Hydrogenovibrio crunogenus: one gene and its partner. Each later gene encodes a partner of the first gene's protein in a complex. Links are inferred from orthologs where the notes say so. Each region holds a gene or a part of one and is shown on either strand. Other genes may lie near its edges. The genes, in order: nusB and rpsJ.

Region 1 (9,001 bases):
TCAAAAGGAACCGAAAACCATTTGTTCTTAGTAAGCTTCATTGAACAAGGGCTGACGGGTAAATTGGTGGATGCGGCGTTGGGTGACGCGCATATTACGATTAATAAAAACTCGGTACCGAACGATCCAATGTCTCCATTTGTGACCAGTGGTATTCGTGTAGGTACTGCCGCTTCCACAACTCGTGGGTTTACCGAAGAAGATTCGAAAAATCTAGCTACTTGGATGTGTGATGTGATTGATTCTTGTCAGCAAGCTTCTGAGTCTTGGGACGAGAAGGTGGTGGCTGAGGTTCGTGAAAAAGTGAAAGCATTGTGTGCGGCACGTCCGGTATATAAGTAACTTCATTTTAAGAGTTCTTAATGCATTGTCCTTTTTGTAACGCACCTGATACCAAAGTAATCGACTCTCGCCTCGCAACGGAAGGGGCGCAGGTGCGACGTCGTCGTGAATGCATGAGCTGTGCAGAACGTTTTACAACGTACGAGACTGCAGAGCTCACATTGCCACGTGTGATCAAGTCGGACGGTAACCGTGAACGATTTGATGATGATAAAATTCGTCGAGGTTTGATAAAAGCCTTGGAAAAGCGACCTGTTGCCAGTGAGGCGATTGATCAAGTTGTGAATCGAATTCATAAACAATTGACTGCTGAAGGGGTTCGAGAGATTCCTTCTTCTCAGATAGGAGAGCTTCTAATGGAGGCACTTAAAGAATTGGATCAGGTTGCTTATGTTCGTTTTGCTTCTGTTTACCGTTCTTTCCAAGACGTCAATGCTTTTCGAGAAGAGATTGAAAAGCTGGTTAAAGCGACTAAATCACAATAATGTCTTTGTCTTCAAATACGGCTTTTTCTGATTTTGATATTCAAATGATGCAAAAAGCCATCGACTTGGCTCGAAAAGGTGTTTACTCAACAAAGCCAAATCCTGCTGTTGGATGCGTTATCACTCAACAAGAAAAAATCATTGCGGAAGGGTGGCATCAGAAAGCGGGCGAACCTCATGCCGAGCGTGTTGCATTAGACAATGCAACAGAGTCGGTCAAGGGTGCAACCGTTTATGTAACTTTAGAGCCTTGCTCTCATCATGGTAAAACACCGCCTTGTGCGGATGCTCTAGTTGAGTCAGGAGTTGCTAGAGTCGTAATTGCCATGCAAGATCCTAATCCGCTTGTGGCTGGAAACGGGATTAAAAGATTAGAGCAGGCCGGAATTGTTGTCGATAGTGGCATTTTGTCTGAAGAAGCCGCAGCTTTAAATAAAGGGTTTGTTTCTGCCATGAAGTCGAATAGACCGTTCATTCGCTTAAAAGTAGCGAACAGTTTAGATGGACGAACGGCCATGGCGAATGGCGAAAGTCAATGGATCACTGGGCCGGAATCCCGGAATCAAGTCCATTTAATGCGAGCTCAGCATGGTGCGATTGTCACAGGTGTTGGAACTGTCTTAGCGGATGATCCAAGTTTAAATGTGCGCTTACCTGATGACGTGTTGGCTGAATTAGGTTTAACAGCGGAAAATTGCCACCCTTTAAGAGTTGTGTTGGATGCAAATCTGAGCACGCCGCTAGAAGCTAAAATGTTGTCCTTACCCGGACGAACGCTTTTGATGACGTCTAAAGAAACAGCAGATCAAAGTTTGGATCTGATTGAACGGTTTTATCAAAAGGGTGCGGAAGTGATAGCGGTGGAATCGGATGGTGATAAACTGGATATACCATCCGTGCTTTCGTATTTGCTGGAAAACGAAAAAATCTATGATGTGATGGTAGAAGCGGGGGCTATTGTCGCAGGGGCTTTTATCCAGGCAGGCATGGTTAATGAATTGCATGTTTTCACTGCGCCCATTTTAATGGGTGAAATGGCTAAACCCATGTTTGTTTTACCCGGCCTGGCCGAAATGGTCGATAAAAAGGTTTTTGCTTACCAGTCTGTTCAAGCGTTGGGCGAAGATTTATACTTGGTGCTGACCCCTAAAAATGTCTCCGCAGAGGAAGTTTAATGTTTACCGGTATTATTGAGTCTGAAGGTTTTATATCACGTATTGAACCCGTTAACGGGGATGCGCGTATGACCATTGAGGTGGGGAAGTTGGATATGTCAGACGTCAAAATCGGTGACAGTATCGCGTGTAATGGTGTGTGTTTGACAGCAATTGAATTAACGCCCTCAGCGTATGTCGCAGATGTGTCCTCAGAAACCCTAAAAGTGACCACCTTGGGGGCTTTAAAAGTCGGTTCTCCGGTTAACTTGGAAAAGGCATTACGTCTTCAGGATCGTTTGGGAGGCCATTTGGTTAGCGGGCATGTCGATGGCGTTGGAAAAGTATTGTCGATTACGCAAGAAGCACGTTCTTGGCGTTATCAAATCGAATCGCCTGCTGCGCTGGCCAAATATATTGCAGCAAAAGGATCTATTTGTATTAATGGCATCAGCCTAACGGTTAACCAAGTCGATGGTTGTGTGTTCGATGTCAATATAGTGCCGCATACCAGGCAAGAGACGACGATTAAACACTTCCAAGTGGGAACAGCGGTTAACTTGGAAGTAGATTTGCTGGCACGCTATTTAGAAAGAATGTTAAGCGCGCCGAATGACACTGAGCAATCAGATACGAACTCGTCTAACATTACGCGTGAATTATTATCGGATCGCGGCTTTTTGTAACAAATAATTGGACAAAACATGCAGTTAAATACCATTGAAGAATTGATTGAAGATTATAAGCAAGGCAAGATGATCATCCTGATGGATGATGAGGACCGTGAAAATGAAGGTGACTTAATGATGCCTGCCAGTGCGGTAACTGCTGATCAAATCAATTATATGGCACGATACGGGCGAGGGTTGATTTGTCTGACCTTGACCAAAGAGCGTTGTCAGCAACTGCATCTCCCACTGATGACACGAAATAACCAAGATTCTCTCGGTACCAGCTTTACCGTTTCAATTGAAGCCGCCGAAGGAGTCACCACTGGGATTTCAGCAGCGGATCGAGCTAAGACGATTCAAGCCGCGATTCAACCAGAGGCTCAGCCAGCGGATATTGTCACACCGGGTCATGTTTTCCCAATTATGGCAAAACCAGGTGGCGTGTTAGAAAGAGCAGGGCATACCGAAGCAGGATGTGATTTGGCTCGTTTAGCAGGGCTGGAACCAGCATCCGTGATTGTTGAGATCATGAATGAAGATGGTACGATGGCGCGTCGTGACGATTTAGAGATTTTTGCCAAAGAGCATGGTATTAAGCTCGGCACCGTAGCTGACTTGATTGAATATCGTTTAAAGAATGAAAAAACGATTGAACGGGTTTCGGAATGCCATATGCCAACTGAATATGGTGATTTCCGCCTGATTGGGTATGAAGATGTATTAGAGCATAGAACGCATTTGGCATTAGTACATGGTCAATTAAAGAAAGACCAGCCAACAATGGTGCGTGTCCATATGTTGGATACGTTGTGTGATTTGTTTGATTCTCAAAGAGAAGAGTGTGGCTGGTCATTGCGCAGTGCTATGAAGCAGATTGCACAAGAAGAGTCTGGTGTTATTGTGGTCTTGCGAAAGCATGAAGAAGGGGCCGAGTTACTGGATAAAATTCAGCAATTTCAAATGAAAGATCGCGGGATTTCCCAGCCCGAAATTCAAACGGAAGACGATGCGAAAACATATGGATTAGGCGCCCAAATTTTATCCGATTTGGGATTAACGCAATTGAAAGTCATCGGTTCTGCATGGAAGATGAGTGCATTGGGTGGCTTTGGCTTGGAAATTGTTGAAAATATAGACAAACAAAAAGAATGATGGCTAAATAAGCTGAATAGATTTAATCGAAATTAAAATAGAATAATAGGGTTGAGTTATGAAGATCATCGAAGGAAATTTAACGGCACAGGGCTTAAAAGTAGGGCTGGTTATCGGGCGCTTTAATAGCTTTATTGTGGACAGTTTGGTTAAAGGCGCCATTGATACCATTGTTCGTCACGGTGGCTCGGAAGATAATATTGAGCAAGTGTTGGTGCCGGGTGCGTTTGAAATTCCGATTGTTGCTCAAAAAATGGCGGCCTCTGGAAAATATGATGTGATTGTCGCACTCGGTGCGGTAATTCGTGGTGGTACGCCACACTTTGATTATGTCGCCGGTGAGTGTGTTAAAGGGATTGGTCAAGTCGCGTTAAACAGCGGTGTGCCGGTTTCATTTGGTGTGTTAACCGTTGATACGATTGATCAAGCCATTGAAAGAGCAGGTACCAAAGCTGGAAACAAAGGTGAAGAATGTACGTTAGCAGCAATTGAAACTGCGAATGTTTTAAAACAAATTTAATGGTTATTTAAGTTAATGAATTTATCCGATTTTAAGCCTGGTGAAGGGACTGAACTTCCTGAAGAAGAAAAAAGTGTGAGTGTTCGAACGCAAACACGTCGTGTGGCGCTCCAGGCACTGTATCAGTGGCAGGTGAATCACTCTGAAACCCTAGATATCATTAAGCAGTTTTCTGAAGAAGGGCGCTTAGTGGATACGGATGTGGCTTTATTTCAAGAAATTGTGAATGAAGTGACGAATCATGCGACTGATTTAGATGAGCTTTATGCTCCTTTCTTGGACAGAGCGGTGGCACGGATTGATCCGGTCGAAAAAAATATCATGCGTATGGGCGTATTTGAATTACAAAATAAGTTGGAAATTCCATATCGAGTTGTGATCAATGAATCTGTTGAGTTGGCTAAACGATTTGGTGCGGAAGACAGCCATAAATACATTAATGGTATTTTAGATAAAGCCGCTGAAGGTTTAAGAAGTTTGGAAAAAACACAAACAGATTAAGTCGGGATTAGATGACGCGATTAAAAACCAGAGATTGCTCTGGTTTTTTTGTTTTACCGCCCCTTTAAAAATAAAGAGCATTGTGATGGCACACGAATTTGATGTGATTGATACTTTTTTTAAGCCTTTATCTAGCGTTGCATCGGCCGATGAAATTGGAATTGGAGATGATGGTGCGGTGCTGTCTTGCCAGGCCGGAAAGCAGCTGGTAGTGGTGACAGATACGCTTATAGAAGGGGTGCATTTCCCGGTTGAAACATCTGCTTGTGATATTGCTTGGAAAGCATTGGCCGTCAATTTGAGTGATTTAGCGGCGATGGGCGCAACGCCGGCCTTTTATTCATTGGCACTCAGTTTGCCATCAGAGAAAAATAACCAGGCCTGGCTGGAAATGTTTGCCGGTGGACTCAAGCAGTTAGCCAATTTATATAATATTCCTTTGATAGGAGGGGATACCACGCGCTCTGATCGTTTAACCATCACGATTACAGCACAAGGCTGGGTTGAAAGCGGACATGCTATTTTACGAAAAGGAGCGAAACCGGGCGATTTGATTTATGTTTCAGGGGTTCTGGGAGAGGGGGGGCTTGGATTAAAAGCCGTTCAGCAGCATTGGGATAAAGCTTCTTATGCCTCAGCCATACAACAGCTGAACAAACCTACCCCACAGGTGACGCTTGGATATTATCTTAAAGGACTCGCAACCAGTGCCATTGATGTGTCTGATGGACTGCTGGCCGACTTAAAGCATATTCTGTCATCATCACAAGTCGGTGCATGGGTCGATGTGAAATCGGTTCCAGTTTCTAACTGTATGCAAACCTATATCCAGCAATCTAATGATTGGTCGTTACCATTGATTGCGGGGGATGATTATGAGCTGTGTTTTACCATTCACCCTGATAATCAAATAACCATTCATGAGCTTGCCGAAGAGCTAGAGATTTCATTGACTGAAATCGGGCAAATTGTCACTGGCGAGGGAGGGATACAGTTAAAAAATACCCCTCAAGGTCAGACAAGTTTACAGTCACTTGGGTTTGCACACTTCTAAGTTAAGATATTTTTTCAGGTAGTAAGTGTGGAGTATCAGTCATTGAATCGAGTTCTTCATTTGCCGAAGGCAAAGCGTTAACCATTTGATTGGGCTTTAGTTTGAAGTGTAATAATTGATCTTCAACGCCTTTAACACTTTCGATAATATGACTTGATGTCTGGGTAACTTGCTCAACGAGGGAAGCGTTGTGTTGAGTAATCTCATTGATTTCAGTTAAAGATTGATTTACCTGTTCTATGCCGTGTGATTGATGATTTAAAGAATCATGCATTTCCGCCATCATCGAAGAGATTTCATCGATGGCTTGGGCATTTTCATTAAAAGATTTTTTCGTCAATTCGCTCAGTTCAATGCCTTGTTCCACTTTTGCCAAACTTTTTTGTGTTACGGCTTGAATGCTTTTTGCCGCTTCAGCAGATTTACTGGCCAAACTTCTGACTTCTGTTGCAACTACGGCAAACCCTCTTCCTTGTTCACCTGCACGAGCGGCTTCTACCGCTGCATTAAGCGCTAATAAGTTGGTTTGAAAAGCAATGTCATCAATCACTTGGGTAAAGTTAGCAATTTCTTGGCTGGCGCCTTCAATCTCTTTAATCGCTTCTGACATACGGTTGACAATGCTGACACCGGATAAGGTATTTTCTTTTGCAGCGGTACTCTTATTATTGACCGTATTGGCACTTGAGAGAGATTCGTTAATCTGTTGAACCATTTGCTGCATATGGTTCATGGTGTTTTGAATGGCTGAGGCTTGCTTATTGACCCGTTCGTTGAGGTCTTGATTGCCCATGCTGATCTCTTGCACACCACTGACAGCGTTTGAAGAAGCTGTTTGAACATCTGATAGCATGTTGCTGATATTGGAAGCCATGTCCTGCATATTGTTTTTCAATTCCTGAAGTTTTCCTTCAAATTCTCCCTCTATTTCAAAGGCAAAGTTTCCTTGTCGGAAGTGATCCAAGATATAAGATTTATGAGTAATGGCTTCATCCAGCTTGTCCAATGAAGTGTTTAAATAGGTTTTGAGTTGGCTCAGATCTCCTGGCATGTTTAACTCTATCCGCTTGGAGAAGTTACCTTTGTTCATCATTTGCATGACGTCTTTAACTGCTTCAATGGCATTCATTTGTGTTTCCATGGCTGAATTTAAACTCTCAATCACGATGCGATAAGCGCCTAAGTATTGATCTGAGGGTTCTGTAAAGCTTAAGTTTCCTTGGTTCAGTGCCTGGCTCATTTTCTGGATAGCTGTCATCGTGTCTGAAATCTGATGAATCGATGCATTAAAGTTATCTTTCAATGTCAGTAAATCGCCGGCGTAATCTTGCTCAACTTTTTTGTCAAACTCTCCATTAGACAGTGCAATTCCCACATCTTGTAGTTCGGTTGTGATTTGACGAAAAGATAAAATGAGTTCTTGAATGTTATGGCTCATATCGACTAATTCGTTTTTACCGGTGATGGGAGTCCATTGTTTAAGATCGCCTGTCTTAGAGATGAAGGCAATGTTTTTCTTAATACGGTGGAGAGGGCGTGTAATTGAGGCTACAACCACTAAGTTGAGTAGAATCATTAAGATTAAGCTGATAATGCTGATAATGGCCAATTGATGAATTTGTTCATTGGAAAGGAGGTTCAATTCATTAATCAGTGTTGTGGTGTTTAGTTGTGACTGATTTGATAACTGACGGATGATGTCGTTGGCTTCATTAATCAGTGAAATCAGCGAGCCATTATTGTCAGTTTCTGTCGTCATATAGTCTTTGATGTCGCTAAAAGACTCTTGATAGCCATCTCTTGCACTCACCAATTCATCGAGTGTGTCCATGTATTGGAAATTACCATCAAAAGCACTGACAATTGTTTCAATGTCAGAATTCGCGACATCTCCCAGTCCATTTTCATTAAATGCTTTGACTAATTTGGGGTTTTTGGTCGAGAGCATTTTACCGAGTATTAGTTGAGAAGTATTCAGCCGCTTTTGAATCGATGTTAGAGCACTTGACAATGTTGACTCTTCGGTTGCCAAATCGGTTTCTAAGAGAAGAGGTATTGTCTGCTTAAGTGTTTCCGTTGTCGGCTCTATGCCAAATTCAATGGTGTTATTAACTTCTTTCTTTAAAAATACATTTGAATTAGTGGCCTTTTTATACTTCCTTAAGACGCTTTCAAGTGTATGAATTGCCTTTTGATTTTCCTCACTGTGTAAAACCGATAGCATGGCTTCAGTTTGTTTTTTAAGTTCATCAATGGCCGAGTTGAATTTTTGGCTGGCAGTTTGGTTCTGACTTAGGATATATTCGTTAGAGAGTTGCGTTGTTAAAATCAAGGACTGCTGGAAGTTGGCGATTCTATCTGACTGCTCATGCTGTAAGTTTGATAAGTTGGTGGCTTTAACGCGTACTTCCGAAAGTGCTGACCAACCAATATAAGCGATGGACATTAAAAATAAAATAGATAAAAGGGTGTTGATAAAGAGTCTTAAGTTGATGGAGATAAAGTTGAAAAACTTCATAAGTGGAAGTACCTGTACATAAATATAACTTAAGACAAGTATATAAATGGATTATGACAGGCTGGTGACGAATCTATCACAATGTGATGAAGGCAAGGCTTCAACTACACTGTGATGAGGAAGGAGAGGCGTTATTTCTTGGCGGCGCGTCGTGCTTGAACGCCTTGGGCTAAGTCTTCTAACAAGTCTAAGCTCGATTCCCAACTGATACAGGCATCGGTAATGCTCTGACCATAAGTTAATGTTTGCCCTGGCTCAGCATCTTGGCGACCTTCTACTAGATTGCTTTCGACCATTGCCCCCATGATGTGGTCAGCGCCTTTTGACAGTTGTTCTTTGATGGATTGAGCGACCACCAGTTGTCTTTCATGTTGCTTATTGCTGTTAGCATGACTACAGTCAATCATTAACTTGTTCTGTACACCGGCTTTTTGTAATTGCTCAACCGCGTCTTTAACGCTGGCTTCGTCATAGTTTGGACCATCGTTTCCGCCTCTTAAGATAACATGGCAGTCTTCATTTCCAGTGGTTGAAAAGATGGCTGAGTGTCCCATCTTGGTCAATGATAGAAAGATATGTGGGTTGTTGGCGGCACGAATCGCAT
Region 2 (8,734 bases), 1.2 Mb from region 1 along the record:
AAACAGCATGGTTAAATGTTTTAGACAATGCACCCTTTGATCCTTTTACAGACACATCAGTTCCATTGATCGTTACATCTACACCAGATGGTAAAGTAATAGGAGATTTTGCAATTCTTGACATTGTTTATCTCCCTTAAGCTATATAACAAATAATCTCACCGCCGATACCCGCTTTACGCGCATCACGATCAGACATGATTCCTTTAGAAGTTGAAACTACAGCAACTCCTAAACCACCGATTACTTTTGGCAACTCATCTTTATTCTTATAAACACGCAAACCTGGACGGCTTACACGCTTAAGCATTTCAATGACTGGTTGACCTTCAAAATACTTCAAATCAACCGATAATTCTGACTTACCATTCTTATCACTTACGCTGTATGAACTAACATACCCTTCACCCGTTAATACTTTTGCGACTGCAACTTTAACTTTTGATGAAGGCATAACAACATTCGAATGACCAGCAATTTGACCATTACGAATACGAGTTAGCATATCAGCTATTGGATCAGACATACTCATAAATATTTATCCTTACCAACTTGCTTTTCTTAAACCAGGAACATCACCCTGCATTGCTAACTGTCTTAGCATGTTACGTGACAACCCAAATTTTCTGTAAACACCATGAGGACGTCCTGTTAATCTACAACGATTCTGTTGTCTAGCAGGAGAAGCGTTTCTTGGAAGTTTTGCCAACTTATCCATTGCTTCCATACGTTCTTCAAAGCTTAGAGACATATCAACAGATGCTTTTTTTAACTCAGCTCTTTTTGCTGAATATTTAGCAACCATCTTTGCTCTTTTCTTTTCTCTTTCAATCATTGATTGCTTTGCCATGAGAAACCTCTATTGCTTTTTAAATGGAAAATTAAAGGCTTCTAAAAGAGCTTTTGCTTCTTCATTTGTTGAAGCAGTCGTTGCAAAGTTGATATCCATTCCACGAATTTTATCAACCTTTTCAAATTCAATTTCAGGGAAAATGATTTGCTCTTTCACACCTAAATTGTAATTACCTCGACCATCAAACGCATTTCCTTTAACACCTTGGAAATCACGAACTCGTGGCAAAGCAACATTAATCAATCTATCCAAAAACTCATACATTTTGGCCCCACGAAGTGTCACTTTACAACCAAGTGGATATCCATCACGTACTTTAAAACTTGCAACAGAGCGTCTTGCAAGCGTTTTAACAGGCTTCTGACCAGTAATCGCTTCCATATCTGACACTGCATTATCAAGTATTTTCTTGTCACCAATTGCTTCACCAACGCCCATATTGATCGTAATCTTTGTGAGTTTTGGAGCTTGCATTACTGACTTATAACCAAATTTTTCGACTAACGCCGGAATAACTTGATCATTATAAATTTTTTGTAATCTTGCCATATTTCAACCTACTTAAGCATCAACCGACTTGCCATTAGACTTAAAGAAACGTGTTTTCACATCTCCTTCAACTCTAACACCAACACGGTCCGCTTTTTTTGTTTCAGGATTGTATAAAGCAACATTAGAAGCATCAACAGGCATTTCTTTAGAAACAATACCACCTTGTTCACCCGTCATAGGGTTAGGTTTAACATGTTTCTTAGCCAAATTAATTCCATCTACTATTAGCTTACCATTTTGCATAACTTGAGAAACTGAACCGCGTTTCCCTTTGTCTTTTCCAGCAATAACGATAACCTCATCACCTTTTCTTAGACGATTCATTATCAGTTCCTTATAAAACTTCTGGAGCTAGCGAAACGATTTTCATAAATTTATCGTTACGTAGCTCACGTGTTACTGGGCCAAAAATACGTGTTCCGATAGGCTCTAGCTTAGTATTAAGAATAACAGCAGCATTACCATCAAACTTAATCTTTGAACCATCTGGACGTCTTACGCCTTGCGCCGTACGAACGACAACCGCATCAAAAACATCACCTTTTTTGACTTTGCCGCGAGGTGCAGCCTCTTTAACAGCTACTTTAATAACATCACCAACACTCGCATAGCGACGCTTAGAACCGCCCAGTACCTTAATACATTGGACCTTTCTTGCACCACTATTGTCAGCGACATCAAGTACAGTTTGCATTTGAATCATGATGGAACTCCATCCATAAAATTTAAATAACACAAAAACCGCCAAAATAACTAGTCCCTTTTTACAGGCTTGGTTATTAAGGCGGTGAAAAATTTGGGCAATTATATCAGATTGATATCAAAAGTCTACTTTTATTACAACGCAGCTTTTTCGTCAATTGAAACCAATGACCAAGTCTTTCTCTTAGAGAAAGGGGTACATTCTGAAATGGTGACTCTATCACCAACTCCGCAAGCATTATCAGCATCATGTGCCATAACTTTTGTAGACTTTCTAACAAACTTTTTATATTTAGGATGCTTAATATAACGGTTTGTCATAACTACAACTGATTTGTCCATGCCGTTGCTAACAACAACACCTTGCATTGTACGTGCTTTATTTTCACTACCAGCCATTCTTATTTACTCACTTTTTGACGAATGATGGTTTTAACTCGTGCAACAGAACGACGAACAGTTTTTAACTGTGCGCTATTCGACAACTGACCAGTCGCATGTTGCATTCTTAAGTTAAATTGCTCTTGAAGAAGATTTAGTAAATCTTCTCTAAGCTCTTCAACTGACTTTTCTTTTAATTCTGAAGTCATCTTACATCACCGTTCTTGTTACAAATTGTGTTTTGAAAGGAAGTTTTGCAGCAGCAAGCTCAAATGCTTCTCTTGCAACAACTTCATCAACACCTTGCATTTCATAAAGGACACGACCAGGTTGAACCTGAGCAACCCAGTACTCTACACTACCTTTACCTTTACCCATACGAACCTCAAGAGGTTTATTGGTAATCGGCTTATCAGGAAATACACGAATCCAAATCTTAGCACCACGCTTTACTTTACGTGTCATAACACGACGGGCTGCTTCAATTTGACGTGAAGTCATACGACCACGCTCCATTGCCTTCAAACCGAATTCACCAAAGCTAATTTTGTTACCAACATTAGCAAGACCGCGGTTACGTCCTTTATGCATCTTTCTAAATTTTGTACGTTTTGGCATTAACATAACAAGTATTCCTTTTATTTACGGCCTTTCTTGCCTTTAGATTGTTTCTTGTCATCACTTACCATTGAAATTTTTTCTAGCTTTTCACCTTTAAAGATCCAAACTTTAACCCCAATTTTACCGTAAGTGGTATCTGCTTCGAAAGTCGCGTAATCAATGTCAGCACGAAGTGTATGAAGAGGAACACGTCCTTCTCTATACCACTCAGCACGTGCAATTTCTGCACCATTTAAACGACCAGAAACATTTACTTTAATACCTTGCGCACCTAAACGCATTGCATTACTTACCGCACGCTTCATAGCACGACGGAACTGGATACGCTTCTCTAATTGCTGTGCAATTCCTTCAGCGACCAACTTAGCATCTAATTCAGGCTTCTTGATTTCTTCGATATTAATGTTAACCGGCATCCCAGTTTTAGCAATCAAAGCTTGCTTTAATTTTTCAATATCTTCACCTTTCTTACCAATCACAACACCTGGACGAGCGGTGTGAATAGTAACACGAACACCGTTTGCAACGCGTTCGATGTTAATTTGGCTCACTGAAGCATGTTTTAGCTTTTCATTTAACTCTTTTCGGATTTCGATATCACTGATAAGGAAATCAGAATAGTTTTTGCTATCCGCATACCAGCGAGCATTCCAATCTTTGGTAATCCCTAATCGGATCCCAATCGGATGTACTTTTTGACCCATTCTGACTCTCCTTACTTATCGCCAACAGTAACAGTAATATGACTGATACGTTTTAGGATACGATTTCCACGACCTTTTGCTCTAGCACGCATACGTTTCATGATAGGCCCTTCATTGACATAAGCTTCAGTTACCTTTAGCTCATCAATATCTGCACCTTCATTATTTTCTGCATTCGCAATAGCCGAATTCAATACTTTGCTCATCAACTCAGAGGCCTTTTTATCACTAAAAGCCAATATATTTACAGCTGCTTCAACATCTTTTCCACGAATTAAATCCGCTACAAGACGCGCTTTCTGAGGAGAAATACGAGCAAATCTATGAGTAGCACTAACCTGCATGTTATCTCTCCTTATTTAGATTTTTTATCAGCTGCATGACCGCGATATGTACGGGTCATTGAAAACTCACCAAGCTTATGTCCGACCATGTTTTCTGAAACATAGACAGGAATATGCTCTTTACCGTTGTGAACTGCAATCGTCAAACCAATCATATCAGGAAGAATCATAGATCTTCTTGACCATGTTTTTATTGGACGTTTATTACCAGATTCTTGTGCCTCCATCACCTTTTTTACAAGGTGATGATCTACAAAAGGTCCTTTTTTAACTGAACGTGGCATAGGGTCCTTCCTTATTTATTTCTACGACGTACGATCATTCTGTCAGTACGTTTATTACTACGTGTCTTCTTACCTTTGGTCGGAACACCCCATGGTGTAACTGGGTTACGACCACCTGAAGTACGACCTTCACCACCACCATGAGGGTGATCAACCGGGTTCATTGCAACACCACGTACAGTTGGACGAACACCTTTCCAACGCTTAGCACCAGCTTTCCCAAGCTTTCTAAGTGAATGTTCTTGGTTTCCAACTTCACCGATAGTTGCACGACAATCAGCTAAGATTTTTCTCATCTCACCTGAACGCAGTTTAACTAAAACATAAGCACCATCACGCCCAGCAATTTGAGCATAAGCACCAGCACTTCGAGCGATTTGAGCACCTTTACCTGGTCTCATTTCTAATGCGTGTACGACAGTACCAACTGGAATATTTCTTAACGGCAAGGCATTTCCAGCCTTAATAGAAACATGCTCACCAGACTCAACAGGATCACCTGCTTTAACATGTCTTGGTGCAAGAATATAACGTCTTTCACCATCCGCATATTTCAACAGCGCGATGTGTGCTGTTCTGTTTGGATCATATTCTAAGCGCTCTACAACCGCAGCGACACCATCTTTGTTTCTTTTGAAATCAATTTGACGATAATGTTGCTTGTGACCACCACCTTGGTGTCTTACTGTAATGCGACCATTAGAGTTACGACCACCAGATTTAGATTTCTTTTCTAGCAATGCTGAAAAAGGTTTGCCTTTATGCAAATCTGGTTCAACAACACTTACGACAAAACGACGACCTGGTGATGTAGGTTTTGATTTTTTAATTATAGCCATGACAAACCCTCTTATTCAGCACCAACAAAATCAATCTCTTGCCCAGGAGCTAAACGTACAATAGCTTTTCTCAAACCATTACGCTTACCTACTCGACCTTTAAAGACTTTTGTTTTGCCTTTAATATTGATCATGTTTACAGATTGAACCTTTACATCAAACAATGATTCAACCGCTTGTTTAACTTCAGGCTTTGTTGCATTAGGCACAACCTTGAAAATATACTGCTCAGAAGCATCCGCCATCAAAGCTGATTTTTCTGAGACATGAGGAGCCAATAATACTTTTAGTAAACGTTCTTTACTCATGCTAGCTTCTCCTCAAGTTGCTTAATCGCACCTTGCGTTACTACAATCGACTTAAAACCTACTAAACTGACCGGATCAATTGAGGCAACATCACACACATCTGCATGATATAAATTGCGTGCTGACAAATATAAATACTCATCAAAACCTTCTGTAATAACTAAAGCATCTTTCAGGTTCAAAGTATTCAATTTAGCCACAAAGTCTTTCGTCTTAGGTGCTTCTATTTTAAAGTCATCAACGACTACTAATCTTTCTGTACGTGCTAACTCTGAAAAAATCGCTTTCATCGCACCACGGTACATTTTTTTATTCACTTTCTGAGAAAAGTCACGGTTATGGCCTGGGAATGCACGCCCACCACCAATCCAGATTGGACCACGACTGGTACCCGCACGCGCACGACCTGAACCTTTCTGAGCCCATGGTTTTGCACCACCACCTCTTACTGCTGAACGATTTTTCTGACCTTTCGTACCAGAACGTGCACCAGCTAGATAAGCGTTAACAACTTGATGAACAAGGGCTTCGTTAAATTCAGCACCAAAAATGGCTTCTGAAACCTTAACTGATCCCGCTTCTTTTCCACTTGCTAATTCAATTAATTTTAAATCCATCACGCCCACCTTATTTAATTGCCTTGCGAACAATAACGGTACTACCTTTTGCGCCAGGCAAAGCACCTTTGATCAACAGTAATGAATTTTCAACATCAACCTTAACCAACTCAAGATTAAGCGTTGTTTGTTTTACATTCCCCATATGACCGGCCATCTTTTTCCCCTTGAATACTCTTCCAGGAGTTTGGTTTTGACCAATTGAACCAGGTGCACGGTGAGAAATAGAGTTACCATGAGTTGCATCTTGCATTTTAAAGTTATGTCTTTTGACACCACCTTGAAAACCTTTACCTTTAGTTGTGCCAGACACATCAACTACTGCAACATCATTAAATTTTTCGACTGTAATTTCAGAACCAGGCTCTAAACCTTCTGCTTCTGAAACATCATCTAATCTAAACTCCCACAAACCTTGACCAGCTTCTACACCAGCTTTTGCATAATGACCAGCTTCAGGCTTTGAAACACGACCAGCGTGCTTTGAACCGAAAGTAACCTGAATGGCATCATAACCATCAGTTTCATTATTTTTGATTTGTGTTATGCGGTTTGGTGAAACCTCCACCACCGTCACAGGAGTCGATACACCATCCTCGTTAAATACACGAGTCATACCAACTTTGGTACCAATGACACCAATACCCATATCGTTACCTCATTATTATTTCTACATTAACCATTTCGATTGATGGTTAACAACCAAGCTAATTATCTTAGCTCTAACTGTACATCCACACCTGCTGCAAGATCTAACTTCATCAATGCATCAACTGTTTTATCTGTCGGATCAACGATATCCAACAAACGCTTATGTGTACGAATTTCATACTGGTCACGCGCATCTTTGTTAACATGCGGTGAAACCAACACTGTAAAACGCTCTTTACGGGTAGGCATTGGAATAGGGCCCTTAACCTGAGCGCCTGTTCTTTTAGCTGTTTCCGTAATTTCACGAGCAGACTGATCAATCAAACGATGATCGAAAGCCTTCAAGCGAATACGAATATTTTGAGTCGCCATAATAATCTTTTTCTCATATTACAAAAAAAGAAAAGCAGTGACATGAATATAGCCACTGCTCACTAAGGTTGCGGATTGTAACAATAAATCAAAATACTTTCAAGCATTTAATTTATTGTTTTCTAAACATTATTTAATCAATAATTTTAGCAACAACACCCGCACCAACTGTACGTCCACCTTCACGAATCGCGAAACGTAAACCTTCGTTCATCGCGATCGGGTTGATTAACTCTACAGTCATTTGCACGTTATCACCAGGCATAACCATTTCTGTTCCTGCTGGTAGTTCACATGCACCTGTTACATCTGTTGTACGGAAGTAGAACTGTGGACGATATCCTTGGAAGAATGGTGTATGACGACCACCTTCATCTTTTGATAGTACATACACTTCTGCTTCGAACTTAGTATGTGGTGTTACTGTACCCTTATGAGCAAGTACTTGACCACGTTCGATATCTTCACGCTTAGTACCACGCAATAGGATACCTACGTTATCCCCTGCTTCACCTTGGTCAAGCAGCTTACGGAACATTTCAACACCTGTTACAGTTGTAGTTGTTGTTGGACGGATACCGACGATTTCGATTTCTTCACCAACTTTTACAACACCTGTTTCAACACGACCTGTTGCAACCGTTCCACGACCTTGGATTGAGAAGATATCTTCTACAGGCATTAGGAATGGTTTATCTGTTTGACGTGTTGGTTCTGGGATGTATGTATCCAATGCATCTACCAAACGACCGATTGATGGCTCACCAATTTCTGATTGATCACCTTCGATAGCTTTAAGAGCTGACCCCATGATTACCGGTGTATCATCACCTGGGAAATCATAAGTATCTAGAAGTTCACGAACTTCCATTTCTACTAGCTCTAGCAATTCTTCATCATCAACCATGTCAGCTTTGTTTAGGTAAACAACGATGTATGGCACACCTACCTGACGAGATAGAAGAATGTGCTCACGCGTTTGTGGCATTGGGCCATCTGCTGCTGAACATACTAGGATTGCACCGTCCATCTGTGCCGCACCTGTGATCATGTTTTTTACATAGTCGGCGTGACCTGGGCAGTCTACGTGAGCATAGTGACGTGTTTCTGACTCATACTCAACGTGTGCTGTTGAGATAGTAATACCACGCTCACGCTCTTCCGGTGCGTTATCGATGTTAGCGTAGTCTTTTGCTTCGCCACCGAATTTTTTACCTTGTACAATTGTTAGAGCCGCTGTAAGAGTTGTTTTACCATGGTCAACGTGACCAATCGTACCAACGTTTACGTGCGGCTTACTACGTTCAAACTTTTCTTTTGCCATTTTAAAAATCCTAATTAAACTTTAAATTTTAAATTATTCACCCTTCTGGGCTTTAGCAATAATCTCTTCTTGGATATTAGAAGGCGCATCATTATATTTCAAGAATGTCATACTATAGTTTGCACGACCTTGAGTTAAAGAACGCATCTGGTTGGAATACCCAAACATTTCAGAAAGTGGCA

Evidence for each region.
Region 2: the proteins of nusB (region 1) and rpsJ are in contact, whole or in part, in a solved structure (PDB 3D3B), measured with the Escherichia coli proteins. The link is inferred for Hydrogenovibrio crunogenus from one-to-one orthologs.

Annotation. Positions count from the first base shown.
Region 1 is NZ_CP032096.1:1,509,374-1,518,374, reverse strand. The notes cover bases 3,121-6,082. They hold nusB (transcription antitermination factor NusB), read left to right. Parts: upstream 3,121-4,339; coding sequence 4,340-4,825; downstream 4,826-6,082. Other genes in these bases: GHNINEIG_RS07305 (methyl-accepting chemotaxis protein), read right to left, coding at 5,881-6,082; thiL (thiamine-phosphate kinase), read left to right, coding at 4,911-5,879; ribH (6,7-dimethyl-8-ribityllumazine synthase), read left to right, coding at 3,863-4,324; ribBA (bifunctional 3,4-dihydroxy-2-butanone-4-phosphate synthase/GTP cyclohydrolase II), read left to right, coding at 3,121-3,804. Outside these bases: glyA (serine hydroxymethyltransferase), read left to right, coding at 1-342; transcriptional regulator NrdR, read left to right, coding at 363-827; bifunctional diaminohydroxyphosphoribosylaminopyrimidine deaminase/5-amino-6-(5-phosphoribosylamino)uracil reductase RibD, read left to right, coding at 827-2,002; GHNINEIG_RS07330 (riboflavin synthase), read left to right, coding at 2,002-2,667; more of ribBA, read left to right, coding at 2,686-3,120; more of GHNINEIG_RS07305, read right to left, coding at 6,083-8,397; GHNINEIG_RS07300 (3-deoxy-7-phosphoheptulonate synthase), read right to left, coding at 8,529-9,001. UniProt on the Escherichia coli protein: Part of the processive rRNA transcription and antitermination complex (rrnTAC). The complex forms an RNA-chaperone ring around the RNA exit tunnel of RNA polymerase (RNAP).
Region 2 is NZ_CP032096.1:345,277-354,010, reverse strand. Bases 5,573-8,267 are described here. They hold rpsJ (30S ribosomal protein S10), read right to left. Parts: upstream 7,229-8,267; coding sequence 6,917-7,228; downstream 5,573-6,916. Other genes in these bases: tuf (elongation factor Tu), read right to left, coding at 7,362-8,267; rplC (50S ribosomal protein L3), read right to left, coding at 6,216-6,854; rplD (50S ribosomal protein L4), read right to left, coding at 5,585-6,205; rplW (50S ribosomal protein L23), read right to left, coding at 5,573-5,588. Outside these bases: rplF (50S ribosomal protein L6), read right to left, coding at 1-124; rpsH (30S ribosomal protein S8), read right to left, coding at 137-532; rpsN (30S ribosomal protein S14), read right to left, coding at 545-850; rplE (50S ribosomal protein L5), read right to left, coding at 860-1,402; rplX (50S ribosomal protein L24), read right to left, coding at 1,415-1,729; rplN (50S ribosomal protein L14), read right to left, coding at 1,740-2,108; rpsQ (30S ribosomal protein S17), read right to left, coding at 2,243-2,506; rpmC (50S ribosomal protein L29), read right to left, coding at 2,509-2,697; rplP (50S ribosomal protein L16), read right to left, coding at 2,699-3,112; rpsC (30S ribosomal protein S3), read right to left, coding at 3,127-3,813; rplV (50S ribosomal protein L22), read right to left, coding at 3,825-4,157; rpsS (30S ribosomal protein S19), read right to left, coding at 4,169-4,441; rplB (50S ribosomal protein L2), read right to left, coding at 4,453-5,280; more of rplW, read right to left, coding at 5,292-5,572; more of tuf, read right to left, coding at 8,268-8,552; fusA (elongation factor G), read right to left, coding at 8,586-8,734. UniProt on the Escherichia coli protein: Involved in the binding of tRNA to the ribosomes. Part of the processive rRNA transcription and antitermination complex (rrnTAC). The complex forms an RNA-chaperone ring around the RNA exit tunnel of RNA polymerase (RNAP).